3 regions of the Sphingomonas panacis genome follow, and region 3 is predicted to be linked to each of the others. Evidence: riboswitches for the same ligand, from Rfam matches in the RefSeq annotation. Region 3 holds a riboswitch; each other region holds the start of a gene.
What was found. A riboswitch is a leader RNA that binds a small molecule or an ion and turns the genes downstream of it on or off. The one in region 3 is predicted to bind cobalamin.
Positions count from the first base shown of each region.

Region 1: it holds a riboswitch for cobalamin, as region 3 does, so the genes downstream of both, J0A91_RS13400 (DUF1636 domain-containing protein) here and J0A91_RS20535 (hypothetical protein) in region 3, are expected to answer to the same signal.
Region 2: it holds a riboswitch for cobalamin, as region 3 does, so the genes downstream of both, J0A91_RS15090 (TonB-dependent receptor) here and J0A91_RS20535 (hypothetical protein) in region 3, are expected to answer to the same signal.

Region 1 covers NZ_CP014168.1:2,919,808-2,925,324, reverse strand. Annotated here, with positions in the region: gene J0A91_RS13415 (adenosylcobinamide-GDP ribazoletransferase) at 1-557, opposite strand, end outside; gene J0A91_RS13410 (histidine phosphatase family protein) at 554-1,123, opposite strand; gene cobT (nicotinate-nucleotide--dimethylbenzimidazole phosphoribosyltransferase) at 1,120-2,133, opposite strand; gene J0A91_RS13400 (DUF1636 domain-containing protein) at 2,130-2,537, opposite strand; cobalamin riboswitch at 2,715-2,903, opposite strand; gene J0A91_RS13395 (ABC transporter ATP-binding protein) at 2,924-3,697, opposite strand; gene J0A91_RS13390 (FecCD family ABC transporter permease) at 3,691-4,638, opposite strand; gene J0A91_RS13385 (ABC transporter substrate-binding protein) at 4,764-5,517, shown strand, end outside.
Region 2 covers NZ_CP014168.1:3,310,470-3,315,986, forward strand. Annotated here, with positions in the region: gene J0A91_RS15090 (TonB-dependent receptor) at 1-1,700, opposite strand, end outside; cobalamin riboswitch at 1,865-2,093, opposite strand; gene bluB (5,6-dimethylbenzimidazole synthase) at 2,148-2,789, opposite strand; gene cobF (precorrin-6A synthase (deacetylating)) at 2,786-3,547, opposite strand; gene cobA (uroporphyrinogen-III C-methyltransferase) at 3,544-4,266, opposite strand; gene J0A91_RS15110 (cobyrinic acid a,c-diamide synthase CobB) at 4,263-5,517, opposite strand, start outside.
Region 3 covers NZ_CP014168.1:4,442,660-4,448,176, forward strand. Annotated here, with positions in the region: gene acnD (Fe/S-dependent 2-methylisocitrate dehydratase AcnD) at 1-896, opposite strand, end outside; gene J0A91_RS20525 (hypothetical protein) at 893-1,144, opposite strand; gene J0A91_RS20530 (short-chain fatty acyl-CoA regulator family protein) at 1,320-2,723, shown strand; gene J0A91_RS20535 (hypothetical protein) at 2,708-3,265, opposite strand; cobalamin riboswitch at 3,396-3,616, opposite strand; gene J0A91_RS20540 (alpha/beta hydrolase family protein) at 3,914-4,840, opposite strand; gene J0A91_RS20545 (TetR/AcrR family transcriptional regulator) at 4,896-5,513, shown strand; gene J0A91_RS20550 (MmyB family transcriptional regulator) at 5,477-5,517, opposite strand, start outside.

The sequences.
Region 1 (5,517 bases), 1.5 Mb from region 3:
ACGAACGCCACGCTCACCAGCACCACCATCCAGACCGCGATATCCACGCGCCGCACCGCCGCCCGAAACCTCGAGGCGAGCCCCGCGTGCAGCGGCGGCAGCCAGCGAGTCCACACCAGCGGCCCGATCCGCGCCGCGAACGGGATCAGCACGAGCGGCGCCCACAGCCCCGCCGTCACCAGCGCATGCAGCAGCACCAGCTTGGCGACGATCTGCAAGACGAGCGCGACCACGCCGAAGCTGCCCACATGCGGATCGGCGAGGACCGCGAGCAGCCGCGCGCGGTCGCCATGCGCCGCGCCGCGCGCGTCGGTCAGGTCGGCGAGACCGTCGAGGTGCAGTGCGCCGGTCACGCCGATCCACACCGCCAGCGCCGCCAGCGCGCCGATCCAGGCATCGCCTCGCGCCAGCCAGCCAGCGCCCGCGACCAGCGCGCCGATCAGCAGCCCGACCAACGGGAACCAGCGGATCGACGCGGCGAAATCCGCATCGCTCGCGGTTCCGCGCGGCGTCGGCAACCGTGTCAGGAACTGGATGGCGAGCAGCAGCCCCCTCACGGCCACAGCGCCATGATCTGCGCGGTGCGCGGGCTTCCCGGCCATATCTTGAGGCTGAGCATCGCCGCATAGGGCAGGTCGAACGCCCAGAGCTGGCGCTGTTCGAACCCGCACGACACGGCAAGCGCCGCGCGCATCGCCCCGCCGTGGGTGACGATCAACGTCGTGCGTGGCGGCAAGGCGGCGATCGCCGCCGCCACGCGCGCCGCCAACGCCGACCAGCGCTCGCCGTCGGGCGGTGGCGCGGCATCGGGATCGTCCCAGAAACGGCCGAGCGCGACCGGATCGATCTGACTGGTCGCAAGCCCATCCCACGCCCCGAAATCGAGTTCACGCCAGCGCGCGTCGATCGCGACCGGCACGCCGAGATCGCCGCCGATCGCCTGCGCAGCGAGCCGGGCACGGGCGAGGTCGGAGCTTACCACAGCCTCGATATCCAGATCGCGGGCCTGATCGCGGCAGGCGCGGATACCCTCGTCAGTCGGCGCGACATCGGTGCGGCCGATCAGCCGCCCGGGGATCTCGGGGGCACCGTGGCGTAGCAGGTGCAAAACGAACGGCGTCATCCCGCGCCCGACACGCCGGCTTCGGTGAAGGTCGCCATGCCGTCATGCGCGGCCAGCGCCGCGCGGACGACCCCGGCCGCGACCGCCGCGCCGCTCGCCTCGCCGAGCCGCATGTCGAGCTGGAGGATCGGCTCCAGCCCGAGCGCGGCCAGCAGGCGCGCGTGCCCCGGCTCGGCCGAACAATGGCCGGCGAGACAATGCGCGATCGAAGCTGGTGCCGCCGCAGCGAGCGGCGCGACCGCCGAACAGCAGATAAACCCATCGAGCAGCACCGGCACGCGCAATTCCCGCGCCCGCAGTACCGCACCCGCAATCGCCGCGATCTCACGCCCGCCGACCCGGCGCAGCGTCTCGAACGCCGTCATCGGTGCGTCGGCGTGGTGCGCAATGGCGCGGTCCACCACCGCGACTTTGCGCGCGATGCCGGCGTCGTCGATTCCCGTGCCCGGCCCGACCCAGGTCGACCCGTCGCCACCCAGACTCCGCGCGCACAACGCCGCGGCGGCGGTGGTATTGCCGATCCCCATTTCGCCCAGCACGAGCAGGTCCAGCCCGGCCTCGACGGTTGCCGCGCCGGCGGAGAGCGCGGCGAGGCATTCCGCCTCTGTCATCGCCGGCGCCGTGGTGAAATCGGCGGTCGGACGGTCGAGATCGAGCGCCACGACCTTGAGGTCCAGCCCGGCTGCACGGGCGAGCGCGTTGATCGCGGCGCCGCCATGCTCGAAGGTGGCGACCATCTGCGCCGTTACCGCCGCCGGAAAAGCGCTCACATTATGCGCGACTATCCCGTGGTTGCCCGCGAACACCGCCACGCGCCCGCGCCCGATCCGTGGTCGTGCGCGCCCTTGCCAGCCGGCGAAGAAAACCGCGATCTCCTCCAGCCGGCCGAGCGAGCCGGGGGGTTTGGTCAACTGCGCCTGTCGTGCCCGCGCCTGCGCGATGGCCTCCGCATCGGGCGCGATCGAGGCCGCCAGCGCGGCCTCGACATCGGCTATCGTCGCGAAGGTCATTCGGCGACGAAGCCCGGCGGCGGGGTGCGTGTGATGAAGTGGCCCTTCACACCCTGCGGCCATCGCGCGAAAGGCACGCGACCATGTTCGCTCCCGGCGTATTCGACCGCGTAATCGAGGATCGCCCTCGCCGCCTCCGCGTCGGGCGCGAAGCGGCCGAGCACGTAGCCGACCTTGTTCGGCGCGCGCAGATGCACCGTGCAGAAGTCCGCGCAAGCGAACAGACACGGCATTTCCTGCACCGCGATGCCCGCGTACCGCGAGTCCGACGCCTTCACCGCGCGCAACGCCGCGACGAGGTGCGCGCCGCCACGCAGACCCGCCGCATCCTCGCGCGCGTCGGGTGTATGGCGGCAGGTGTTGCACGCGACAACCGCCGGACCATCCTCGACTCGCCTGAGCATTATACGGACACCGCGCGCGGAAGCATAAGACGCGAGAGACACTGAGACATCGAACGGCACCCACGACATGGGCCGCGCGCGATGCGCCATGTCCACGACACGGCACACCGCGAAACGCGGTCCAACCATGTCGCCTCTCGGGTTCACCCCCGTTCGCCCGGCACACCCTGTCCGCACGAAGGACGACCGCGACGGGCAGGTCTCCTGGCTCGCGGGTCAGTGCCGGTTCGCGCCGCCTTCTCGGGATCTTGCGATCCCAATGGCCTGTGGCGCGATGGCTCGCCGCTTACAGTTGCAGGGGCAGCCGGGGTTCTCCCGTTCCCTTTTCATCCCCGTCGCCGGGGAACCTGTCGCACCCGGCGCGGTAGCTGCGGTGGTACGGCCCGTCAATACGCGCGCCCGGTAGGTACGATCGTCACGGTTTCGCCAAATCGCTCGATCGTCGCGGTGATGCCGTAGACCGCGCGCAGCCGCTCGGGCGTGAGCACGTCGAGGGGCACGCCATCGGCGACGATCGTGCCGGCATCCATCAACAACACGCGGTCGCAATAGCGCGCCGCCATCGTCAGATCGTGCAGCACCGTCACGACCAGCGCCCCGCCCCGTGCCTCGGCGCGGAGCAGGTCCATCACGTCGATCTGGTGCCCGGGATCGAGCGATGCAAGCGGCTCGTCGGCGAGCAGCCCCGGCGCCTCGACCGCGAGCGCGCGGGCGAGCAGGACACGCGCGCGTTCGCCGCCCGAAAGGTCTGTGGCGATCCGCTCGCGTAAATCCGCGACACCAGCCCGTTCCAGCGCCCGTTCAACTGCGGCGGCATCGGCATCGGAAAGGCGTGACATCGGCGCGAGGTGCGGCAGGCGACCTAGCGTGACGAGTCGTTCGACCGTGAGCGGCCAGTGCAACGTCTGCCCCTGCGGCAGATAGGCGAGCGTCCGCGCGGCCACGCCTCGCGCCATGCGCGCGAGCGGCACATCGTCCACGCATATGCTGCCCGTCGATGCGACCAGCCCGAGCGTTGCCCTCAGCAACGTCGATTTGCCCGCGCCATTGGGGCCAACGATCCCGACCACAGCGCCGGGCGCCAGCACCGCGTTTACGTCATGCACCACCGGTCGCCGCCCGAGCGACACCCCGACATCGCTCAGCGCGATCGTCACCATAGCCGTCGCTCGCGCATCAGATAGGCGAGGAACACCGGCACGCCGAGGAACGCGGTCACCACGCCGAGCTTGAGTTCGTTGGTCGAGGGGATCAGCCGCACGCCGATGTCCGCGAAGGTCAGCAGCACCGCGCCGGCCAGCGCCGAGGGCAGCAGGATCGCCGAGGGGCTTCGGTCGGTCAGCGGGCGCACCAGATGCGGTACGATCAGCCCGACGAACCCGATCGACCCCGACACCGCCACCGCGCCACCCACGCCGATCGCCACGCCGAGCAACAGCCGCAACCGGGTCGCGCGCAGATCGGTGCCGAGCGCGCGTGCGCCATCCTCGCCGAGCGTCAGCGCGTCGAGTGCGTGGCCGTCGAACAGCAGCAACGCCGCGCCCACCGCGATGCAGGGCAGCGCGATCCAGACATGCTGGAACGACCGGTTTTCCAGACTGCCGAGCAGCCACGTCATGATCTCCATCGCCGCGAACGGATTGGGCGACAGATTGAGCGCGAGACTGATCGCCGCCCCCGCCAGCGTCGACACCGCGATCCCGGCGAGAATCAGCGTGAGCGGGCTTTCCGACCGACCTGCCAGCGTGAACAGCAGCGCCAGCGACACGAGCGCCGCCGCGATCGCCAGTACCGGCAGCACGATCGGGTTCAGTTCGGCCAGTCCGAAATAGATTGCGCCGACCGCGCCGAGCGCTGCCGCGTTCGAAGCGCCCAGCACGGAGGGCTCGGCGAGCGGATTGCGCAAATATCCCTGCAACGCCGCTCCGGCCAGCCCGAGCATCGCCCCGACCGCGAGGCCCAGGATCGTGCGGGGAAGACGCAGCTCGATCACGATCGCGGTCGCGACCGGATCGCCCCGCCCGACCAGCGCCGCGAGGACGCGGGTCGGCGCGAGCGACACCGATCCCAGCGCGAGCGAGGCGACGCCCGCGGCGATCATCAGCGCGATCAGGCCGCCGATCAGTGCGGCGCGCCCACCGCGCGGGATGCCGGTTCTCACCGGAAGCTCCGTGGTGGGTGATCGCCTTGCTTGTCTCGCTGAAGCGTTCGCTTATGGGCGTCGCAATGATACGCCGCCTTCTGCCGATACTGCTCGCGCTCGGTGCGACGGCTGCCGCGCCGTCGCACGCGCCGCGCCGCATCGTCTCGCTCAACCTGTGCGCCGATCAATTGCTGGTCGATCTGGCCGATCGCGACCAGATCGCCGGGCTGACCCGCAACGCGACCGACGCGGAGATGTCCGCCGTCGCGGCGCGCGTGCGCGGGCTGCATATCCTCGGCCAGTCCGCCGAGGAGATCCTCGCGATCGACCCCGATCTGATCGTCGGAACGCCGCCCTTTCAGGGCGGGATGATGGCGGTGCTTGCGCCGCACCACTATCCCGTCGTCGATCTCGCATGGGCGAGCAGCTACGCCGATATCGTTGCGCAAATCCGTCAGGTTGCGCGCGCGGTCGGCCATCCGGAGCGCGGCGAAGCGCTGATTGCGCGGATGAACCGCGATCTCGCCGCGCTGCCCCGAGCGCCCGGCCACCCGGTCGGCGCCTATTACCAGCGGCGCGGGTACATGACCGGCACCGGCACGCTGGTCGACGACATGATGAATCGGGTCGGACTGACCAACCTTGCCGCCAAGCTCGGCAAACCCGCGCTGTCGCAGGTGTCTCTGGAGGAGATGATCGCCGCGAAACCGGACTATCTGATCGTTGAAACCGGGTCCGATCATGTCGTCGATCAGGGCACCGAGATGCTCCACCACCCGATCCTCGATCACATCCCGCGTTTGCGCCTCCCGCAAGCGTGGACGGTGTGCGGCGGCC
Region 2 (5,517 bases), 1.1 Mb from region 3:
GGGCTGGTCGGCGTGCGCTGCGCGAGCAGGCCCTTCTTGACGATGCGATAGGCGGCGATCGTCGCGGTGCCACGGCCACCGAGGAACACCGCCTTGGCGCCGATCTCGACCTGATCGCCGGTGGCGTTGCTGAACTGGACTTGGCCCGTCGAATAGGTGGTCAGCGTGCCGAGCGGGTCCACCCCGGTGGCATATTGCGCATAGAGCGAGACCGTCTTCACCGGCTGATAGACGCCGCCGACGCGCCAAGTGGTGTTGGTCAGCGTCTTGTCGAGCGCGAAGCTCTCGGCACCCGATGGCGCGATGCCCCAGCGCTTGATGCGGTCGCGTTCGTGGCGGACACCGCCGACGATCGAGACGTGATCGCCGAGCTTCAGCCGGTCCTCGGCAAAGATCGAGATTTCGTCGGTGCGGGTGCGGTAGCGCGGCGCGATGCCCTGCGTATCGACGATCACGCCGGGGTCGAAGTCGAACGGGTCAACGACCGCCACCTGCGGGTCCGCACCGAAATTATGCGAATAGCGCATCTTGATGAGGTTGGCGTCGAATCCGACGACGAGATCGTTGCCGATGCCGTCGGCAAGGCTCGTGCGCCACGTCACGCTACCCTGATCGCCCCATTGGGTCTGATCGTGGACGATGCCGGTCATGCCGGTGCGATAGATTTGCCCGGGCGTGGCGGGATTTTCGTTGAGGCCGTTCGGACAGAAGCCATCGGCGGCGACCCAGCAATAACTTTCAAGATTGAGCCAGTAACGCTTGCTCGTCAGCCGATAGGCCTGGTTGCTGAAGGTGAGGGACGCGCTCGGCGTCCAATCGAGTTGCAGGCTGGTGCGGTTGTCCCGATAGCGCGCGTGGCCGTCGCGGGTATCGTAGTTGCGGTCGCGGATTGCGGTGTCGAGGTGCCCGTCGATCAACGGCGTGCCGAAATAGCGCATCGGGTGCTGATTGCCGTAATCGTCGCGCGCGGTGAGGACGAGCGTGTCGGTCGGCGTCCAGCGCAAGGTGCCCGACAGCGCGTAGCTGCGCGATTGGCCGCGATCGACGAACCCGTCCGAGCGGCGGTAGCTGCCATCGACACGGTACGACAGGCGATCGTTCAACGGCCCGCCGATGCCCGCCGCGAGATGGACGGTGTTCTGCGATCCATAGCCGATCTCGCCTTCGATATCGGTGCGATCGGTGTTGGGTTTGCGCATGACGACGTTGACCGCACCGCCCAGCGCGCCCTGACCGTAGAGCACGGACGCCGGGCCGCTCAGGATATCGATTCGCTGCACCATCCACGGATCGGTCGGGAAGGTGATGGTGCCGGCGACGGGGAACAGGCGCACACCGTCGATCAGTTGTAGCACCGAACCCTGGCCGCTGAACCCGCGCGCGGCGAGCGCGGTGCCGCCGTTGCCGAGATTGCCGACATTGCTGATGCCGGGCGCGCGGCTCGCCGCCTCGACAACCGACATATCGCCGCGCGCGCGGATCAGGTCGCCATCGATCGTCGATAGCGTGGCGGGCGTTTCCAGCGCGGTGAGGCCGAGCCGGCTCCCGGTCGTGTTCGGCGTGGTCAGGCTCGGCTGCTGGCGCTCGCCCACCACCAGGATATTATCGGCATCGCTGTCGGCGTTCGGCGTGGTCTGCGCGTGCAGTGGCGTGGCGGCGGCCGTGATGGCCAGCGCCGCGCAGGTGGTGAGATTTCGCATTCCTTCAGTCCCCCGGCGTCGGACGAAGCGGGGAGCCTGCCGCGCGAACGGCGGCAGCCGCGCCGACCGGACGCCATCGCGACCGTCACGCCTGCCGTGCGGCCCCCCGCACCTTCGTCGCTCGAACGGAGTTCACCGTGCCGCAGCCATCCCCTGGACCGAAGCAAGAGCGACCCACGCCGGCAGGTCTCCTGGCTCACGGGTCAACGCCACGATGCACCACCTTCCCAAGTCTGTTCGACCCAGTGGCTGCGCCCGTCCCGAAGGATCAGACGCGATGTGCATCGCGCTCGCCGCTTACAGTTGCAGGGACAGCCTCGGCTTAGGGACCAAAATCCCGTACCGCGTTCCCTTTTAAGCCCCTCGCGGGGCACCAGCGCGATCATGAGGCGAAAAACGCCTCAATCCATCTCGTACCGAAACGATCGGGGGCGTGCAAGCAGCGGCTCAGCGTTCGTATAGCCGGTCGGCCAGCGGCTCACGCGCCTGCCAGCCGCGCCGTTCGAGTTCGGGGATGTCGGAGGGAGCGAGCGGCGTGCCGATGCACAGCAACGCGACGAAGGACCAGCGTGGCGGCACATCGAGCATCGGGGCCACCGCCTCGGGATCGAGGATCGAGACCCAGCCCAGCCCAAGCCCACGCGCGGTGGCGGCCAGCCAAAGCGTGTGGATCGCGGTGACGGTGGAATAGCGCAGTGTCTCGGCCATCGTCGCGCGGCCGAGGCCATGCCCTGCCGCCGGCTCGTCGTCGCAGAACACCGCCAGCAGTTCGGGCGCCTCGCGCAGACCGTGGAGTTTCAGCGTGCCGTAATGCTCGCGCAGCGCTTCGTCGGCGAGTGCGCCCGCTGCGTCCCGGCTGGCGGCATCGACATGATCGGCGAGCCGCGCGCGCAAGCCATCCGATCGGATACGGACGAAACGCCACGGCTGCGCGTTGCCGACCGATGGCGCCAGCGCCGCCGTGGCGAGGAGGTGGCGCATGTCGGTTTCGGGTATCGGTGTGGTTTGAAAGTGCCGCACATCGCGCCGCCAGCGGAGCAACTCATCGAATCGTGCGAGGAAACCGGCATCGAACGCGGGTTCGGTCATGCGACCTGCCGCTTACGGCGGAGCAGATATGTGTCCATGATCCAGCCATGTTCGGCGCGCAGCGCCGCGCGACGGATCACGATCTCCGGGGCAGTCACCCCGAGCGGACCTGCGGCCAGCGCCTGCTGCGCCATGCCGAGATACGCGCCCCACCAGATCGACACCCCTTCCGGGTCGAGCGTGGTGAAGGCGCACGCCCCGTCCAGCATCACCGCGACGGTGTCCGCACTTTGGGGCCATCCATCGTCGCGCAACCGGCGACCGGTGGTGACGACGACGGGGGCGCCGAGCGTATTGAGCGGGATCGCATGCGCGGCGGTGAGCGCCTGCAGGCTGGCGATACCGGGGGCGATGTGGACGCGCATCGCCATGCCGCCCGTCTGCAATCGCTCCGCGATTCTGAGCGTGCTGTCGTACAGCGACGGATCGCCCCAGACGAGCAGTGCCAGCCGCCCGCCGTGCGGCAGATGCCGGGCGATCTGCGCCGTCCACGTCGCGGCGATCGCATCGTGCCAGTCGCCGACGGCGGCGAGATAGTCGCCGCCGTCGGCGCGAACGGGCAGATCGAATTCGACGACGCGCACCGGCCGGGTCAGCACCGTGGCGCAGAGCGTGCGGCGCAGGTCGATCAGGTCCGATTTGGCGTCGCCCTTGCGCGGGAGCAGGATCAGATCGGCCGCGTTCATCGCCGCTTCGGCCTGACGGGTGAGGTGATCGGGGTTGCCGGTGCCGATGCCGATCAGGTGGAGGTCGATCACGTCTCTTCGTCCATCAATGGGCCATAGAGGATCAGCGCCGGAGCGGTGCCGATCTCCGCGCTCAGGGTTTGCGCCAAAGCGGCGATGGTCGATCGCACGAGGCGCTGGCCCGGATTTCCGACATTCTCCGCCAGCAACGCCGGCGTCTCCGGCGCAAGGCCGTGATCGACCAGCCGCGCCACCAGTTCGGCGAAGGTGCGTTTCGGCATGAACACCACTGTCGTCGCATCGGGATCTGCAAGCGCGGCCATGTTGAGATTGGGCAGGCCGCCGGTCACGTCATGGCCGGTCACGAATTGCACGCGCCGCGCGTTCAGCCGCCGCGTCAGCGGGATCGCTGCCGCTGCGGCCGCCGCCGACGCGGAGGTGACGCCGGGGACGATCTCGAACGCGATGTGCGCGGCACGCAGCGCGAGGATTTCCTCTTCCAGCCGCCCGAAGATCGCGGGATCGCCCGATTTGAGCCGCACCACACGCGCGCCGGCGATGGCATGATCGACCAGCAGCCGGGATACATGCGCCTGCGTTGGAGAGGCTCGCCCGGCGCGCTTGCCGACCGCGACGAGGTCCGCGCCGGGCCGAACATGGCTGAGCAACGGCCCCGACGAGAGATCGTCGAACAGCACGACGTCGGCGGTGTTCAGCCGGTCCACCGCCTTCAGCGTCAGCAGCTCGGGATCGCCCGGCCCCGATCCGACGAAGGAGACGAACCCGCTCATTGCGCAGGCGCGATCAGGTGGAAGAACGTCCCCGACACCCGCCCACGGTACGATCCGGTCTCGGCAATGGCATTCCCGTCGGCATCGGTGACGGACGCGAGCGGCGCATCGGGCTGTTCGAGGATCGTCGAGTAATGAAACTCGTGTCCGCGCAGGCGAGTGCCTTCGCCGACGCCCGCCATCGGCGCGCGCAGAGTCGCGCGGCGATAGCCGAGGTGCATCCGCCGCTGCGCATAGCTGGTGACGAGGCCGAGCAGTCCGGCCATGCGGTGCCGCGTGCCATCGGCATCGATCAGCGCCTCCCCCAGCGCCATATAGCCGCCGCACTCGCCGTGAACGGGGCGGGTTTGCGCATGCCTGGCAAGACCGGCGTGAAAATTCGCCGCTGCGGCGAGCCGCCCGGCATGAAGCTCGGGATAGCCACCCGGCAACCAGACGAGATCGGCGGCCGCATCGGGCGCTTCATCGGCCAGTGGCGAGAAGGGCAGAATCTCGGCGCCGCCACGCCGCCACGCGTCGAGCATGTGCGGATAGGTGAAGGAGAAAGCGGCATCCTGCGCCAGCGCGATGCGTTGCGCGGGTAGCGCAAACCGCCACGGTTCGGCGGTGTCTCGCGGTCTGGCGGCGGCGGCGAGGCGCAGGGCAGCGAGATCGACATGCTCACGCAGGAATGCCGCGTATTCGGCGATACGCGCATCGAGATCGCGATGCTCCGCCGCCTGCACCAGCCCGAGATGCCGTTCGGGCAGCTTGAGATCGAGCCGGCGGGGCAGCGCACCGAACACGCGGATGCCGGCCGCCGCCATGCCGCTTCGCGCGAGCCGTTCGTGGCGCGGACTCGCGACCCGATTGAGGATCACGCCCGCGACCGTCAGATCGGGATCGTATCGCGCGAAGCCGAGAGCCGTTGCGGCGGCGGACTGTGCCTGCCCCGATACGTCGATGACGAGCACCACCGGCCAGCCCATGCGTTTCGCGACATCGGCACTGGCGCCGTTACCGGCCGCGCCGGGCGTGGCGACGCCATCGAACAGCCCCATCGATCCTTCGGCCAGGACGAAATCGGCATCGCTTCCTTGAGCGACGAGGCTGTGCAGCATCGCGTCAGGCATCGCCCAGCTATCGAGATTGAACGATTGCCGCCCGCTCGCCGCGCGGTGGAAGGCGGGATCGATATAGTCGGGACCGCTCTTGAACGGCTGGACGGTCAAACCATCGTCCCGCAACGCGCGCAGCAACCCGAGCATCACG
Region 3 (5,517 bases):
CCATATTCCGGGCACATGTTGGAGATGGTCGCGCGGTCGCCGATCGACAGGCTGTCGGCGCCGGGACCGAAGAACTCCAGCCAGGCCCCGACGACGCGCTCCTTGCGCAGGAACTCGGTCAGCGCGAGGACGATGTCGGTCGCGGTAATGCCTTCCGGCCGCCGCCCCGTAAGCTCCACGCCGACGATATCGGGGAGTCGCATCATCGACGGGCGGCCGAGCATGACCGTCTCTGCCTCAAGGCCACCGACACCCACCGCGATCACGCCGAGTGCGTCGACATGCGGCGTGTGGCTGTCCGTGCCCACGCAGGTATCCGGGAACGCGATGCCGTCGCGGACCTGAATGACCGGCGACATCTTCTCCAGGTTGATCTGGTGCATGATGCCGTTCCCCGCCGGCACCACATCGACGTTGTCGAAGGCACGCTTGGTCCACTCGATGAAGTCGAAGCGGTCCTCGTTGCGCCGGTCCTCGATCGCGCGGTTCTTGGCGAAGGCGTCGGGGTCGAAGCCGCCATGCTCGACCGCCAAGCTGTGGTCGACGATGAGCTGGGTCGGGACAACGGGATTGACCTTGGCGGGATCGCCGCCCTGATCGGCGATGGCGTCGCGCAGGCCCGCGAGGTCGACCAGCGCCGTCTGCCCGAGGATGTCGTGGCAGACGACGCGGGCCGGATACCAGGGAAAATCGAGATCGCGCCGGCGATCGGCGATCTGGATCAGCGCGTCGTTCAACAGCGCCGGGTCGCAGCGGCGAACCAGTTGCTCAGCCAGCACGCGCGACACATAGGGAAGCGTGTCATAGGCCCCGGGGCGAATCGCCTCGATCGCGGCACGCGCATCGAAGTAAGCGAGAGCCGTACCGTCGAGCGGTTTCTGATAAGCAGTGTTCATCGGGTTCCCGGGTTCCATTGGGCGAGCCGCGTGGCGATCGACGCGCTCGGTCGGGTGAAGGTCGAGAAGGTGAAGCGGCCAGCGGCGACCATGCAGTCGCATCCCGCTGCGTCGCGCCCGCTGGCGAAGACGGCGATGACGAGACCATCGTCACTGCGGCTGACGCACGATGCCTCGAACACGACATCATCCAGCTCGGCGCGCAGTTCGATATCGTGGCAGCGGTGAAGCGAAACGCTTCCCCCCAAGACTTCTCGTGCGCGTGCCGTCGCTGCCCCGAGGACACGTTCGAGAAGGTCGGCACCTTGCGGTTGGGCGGTAGCAAGCATATTCGCATAATCCGCAAACGGGCGCGCTTTTACAGGGCTGAAAGCGCGAAGTCCTGCGAAGGTCGATCAGCAAATCTGCGAAGGTTGCGAAGTTATGGTGGCGCGCAAGGCATTCATGGGGGTCCGGCTTCGGCGCTTGCGCGAGGAGCGCAAGCTAAAGCAGGTCGAGCTTGCCCAAGCGCTCGACATCTCGCCCAGCTATCTCAACCAGCTCGAACAAAACCAGCGTCCGCTGACCGTCCCGATCCTTTTGAAGCTCAACGCGGCGTTCGGCGTCGATGTGCAGATCTTCTCGGAGGACGAGGAAGCCCGCCTGATGACCGACATCCGCGACGCGATCGCCGACGTCGAGGAGGCGGTGTCCGTTGCCGAACTGCGCGAGCTGGCAACGAACATGCCCGCGGTCGGCCGCACGCTAGTCGCGTTGCATCGGCGGTATCGCGATGCGATCGAGCGCGGCGATGCGATGGCGGCCGAGCTGGGCGATGAATGGAGCATCGGGGATCGTGCCCGCCAGCCCTTCGAGCAAGTCCGGGATTTCTTCTATGCCCGCCACAACCATGTCGAGTTGCTGGATGAGGCGGCCGAACGCCTCTATCGCGACGCGGGTCTCAGCCCGCGCACGATCCACGATGGGCTGACGGCATGGCTGAAGGCGCGGCACGGGATCGCGGTGCTGACCGACGTTACCACCGCGCCACGCCGTTTCGATCCCGCTGCACAGGCGCTAACGCTGTCCGCCTCGCTGACACCGGGCCAGCGCGTGTTCCAGATGGCAACCCAGCTCGCTTTTATCGAACTCGGCGACGTGATCGACGACCTTGCCGACGATCCAGTCCTCGCCGATGCGGAGGCGCGCCGCCTGGGGCGGATCGGCCTCGCCAATTATTTCGCAGGCGCGCTGGTCCTCCCCTATGCGGACTTCCTCGCTGCCGCCGAAGCCGAACGCTACGACATCGAGCGTCTTGGGCGGCGCTTCGGGGTGGGGTTCGAGACGGTGTGCCACCGCCTGTCGACGCTCCAGCGCGTAGGGGCACGCGGCGTGCCGTTCTTCTTCGTCCGCGTCGACCGGGCGGGCAATATCTCCAAACGGCAATCTGCGACCGACTTCCACTTCTCGCGCGTCGGCGGCACCTGCCCGCTCTGGAATGTCTATGAGGCATTCGCGCAGCCAGGGCGCGTGCTGCGCCAGGTTGCTCAGATGCCCGATGGTCGCAGCTACCTCTGGGTTGCGCGAACGGTGGCGAGCGGGTCTGCCGGGTTCGGTGAGCCGGAGAAGGTGTTCGCGATCGGGCTCGGCTGCGACCTGCGCCATGCCGGTCAGCTCGTCTATTCGCGCGGCCTCGATCTCGCCGATCCCTCCTTCGCGACGCCGATCGGTGCCGGGTGCAAGGTGTGCGAGCGCCCGGCCTGCCCGCAGCGTGCGTTTCCGCCGATCGGGCGGGCGCTCACCATCGACGAGAACACCGCCGCTCCGGTTCCCTATCCAGTTGCCTGACGCTCGGCGCTGGCATCAGCGCGCCGCCATGCGGCGATGATCGACGGATCGGCGACGAGCTCGGCGACAGTATCGACCCCGTAGGTGCTGACAGATACAGGATGTGCAGCCCGGATCGTGACCGATCCCGAGCGTGGCAAACGGCCGTCCTTGGTCCAGCGGAGCCGTTCCTTGTTGGTGATCGACAGGGCGGCCATGAGCAGGCGTGGTGTCAGGGGCCGACGTGCTGGCCCCACCAGCGCATCCGTACACCGCAGGATGATCGACCGCAGCGACAGGTCCGGGTGCGTTGTTTCGACCAGCAGATGATCCGCGCCATCGATCCATTCGCGTTTCACCACCCCGCGAAGTGCCGCCGAGATCTGACGACGCGCCTCGTCCCATCGCAGGGCTAACCCGAGATGATGACGCCTGATCGACGTGAAGTTCAACCGTGCCCATTCCGGCGTCGAGGCGGTCACGCTGACCATATCGGCAAGCCGGTAGGTCTCGGCTGCCCTTCGATCGTTAACCCGCTCCGACCGATCGTAATTCCGTCTCACTACTGTCCTCACGCTCGGGCGCAGGCACACACCGCCGATGTGGCACGCGCAGGAATCCCACGCGCGCGCCTGCGCAATCCATCGCCGTTCGGACGGTCGTCCGCGCCTCTGCCATCCCCTGGACGCAAGGCATCAGCGAACCGCTCCGGCAGGTCTCCTGGCTCGCGGGTCGTCGCTTCGGATGCACCTTCCCAGGCTTGCACCCAGTGGTCGGCAGATCGCACATCGGCGCCTACCCAGAATCCTTGCTCGCCGCCTACAGTTGCAGGGACAGCCGCGGACTGAAGGTCGCCCCTCGTCCCACATTCCCGTTTAATCCCCTCGCGGGGAACCGCAGCGATGTTCTCTCCCGGCAAGCCGGGCACGCGCGCATACCACCGAGCTTATGGTGGCGTAAGGTGCAAGATTTTGGAAAAGCCAAGCGGAACGTCATTTAAGGAACCGCGCTGCCCCAAAAATACCGTCCTTTTCGGGGCACTCGTGAATGGCAGATCTCGGCTTAACCCGCCGTTCGGCGAGGGCGCTGCGGACGGCAGATTTGTCCCAGCCCACGCCCTCTCAATCCAGTTCATTTTGCCCGTCAAACGTCGACACTTGGAGCCAGCGAAACCCGTTGCCCGGTGATAGGTGCACGGCGCGAACCAGCGACTAGAGATCGTCGATCGTCCGCTGCGGCCATGGATTCACTCCAGATGTGAGCCAGGAAAGGGTGTCTTGCCACAATCCGGCTGCGTGGGAGTCATGGAACAAGTTGAAATGGCCGATGGCTTGCCGTCCAAGATCCGAGGGGCGCAGCAGCACAGTCGTGCGAGGGGCGCCCTGATAATAATTGAGTGTGCGGCGGATTGCCTGGGGCGTGCCGAGTTCATCGTCAGACACAGCCACCGCCAGAATAGGCGCGCGAAACGCAGACATCCGGGCGCGCAGCTCAGGTTTCTCATCGCGCTCCCATCGGCTCTCGAACAGCGGCCCGCCAAAGCTCCAGGCATGAGCGACGCCAGCAGGAAGGTCCTCCAACCATCCCAGCCGTTTGCCGGGGAAGTAGCCAAACACCGCGGTGAGCAGCGGCATGAACACGTGCCATTTTCCAAAAAGCGCAGCCCGGCGATCACACGCATAATCGCCCCACCAGGCATATTGGGCACCGACCGTCAGCAACCGATCGACCTGGGCGGCAGCACTTCGCGCCAGGCCTGGGATGACCCCGCCGAAGCTGTGGCCGACGACGCTTAGCGGCCCCGCCCCTCTGCGCGCTCCCATGAAGGCCAGTGCAGCCTCGAAATCGAGCAAGCCCCAATCCACCCAGCGATATCCGCATCCACGAAGATCCGCAGGTCGAGAGGCGCCGATGCCGCGATAGTCATAGGTAAGCACATCGAACCCATGGGCAGCGAGGAAGCGCGCATAGCGATGATAGTAACGCGCCAGCACCCCGGTCGCGGGATTGAGAATCACCTGCCCGACACTGCCCCCCGTCGAGATCCAGAGCGTGCCGCCCAGCAGGACGCCATCGTCGCAGGGGAAGTGGACCGGCATGCCGTCTGGCGAGGCTTCGTTTGGTTCACGCTTGTGCATAAGCCACATGCTAGGGGATCGACGATGCCGGGTATCTTCACTAGTGAGTATAGGTATGACCCGCCCGTCCGCCCCGACCCGCGAGCGCATCATCGATGCGGCTTCGGCACTGTTCTACGGCGAAGGCATTCGTGCGGTCAGCATGGACGCTGTCGCTGCCAAGGCGAGCATCACCAAGAAGACGCTCTACTATCATTTCCGCAGCAAGGACGATTTGATCGCCGCTTATCTGCAGGCACGCGATGCCCCCAATTTGCGCCTGTTCCAGCGTTGGTTCGAAGAAGCGCAAGGCGATGTCGCCGACAAGATCCGCAGCGTGTTCCTGCGCCTCGCGGCATCGGCCCGACACCGCAAATGGAAAGGCTGCGGTTTCCTGCGCACGTCCGTCGAACTGTTCGACCTGCCCGGCCATCCGGCGATCGCGGCGGGACGCGCGCATAAGCGGCGGGTGGAAGACTGGATCTGCATCGTCCTGGAAAGCGCGGGTTACGACCAGGATGCCCGCGTCCTGGCCCGCCAGCTGATTCTGCTCATGGACGGTGGCTTTGCGGTCGTGCTGCTCCATCGCGACGCCAGCTACATGGAATCGGCCGCCGACGCCGCAGTCACGCTCCTTCGCGCAGGCGTCATGGACGGTCAGCCTGGCGAAGGGATCAGTGCCACAAGCTTATAGTCCG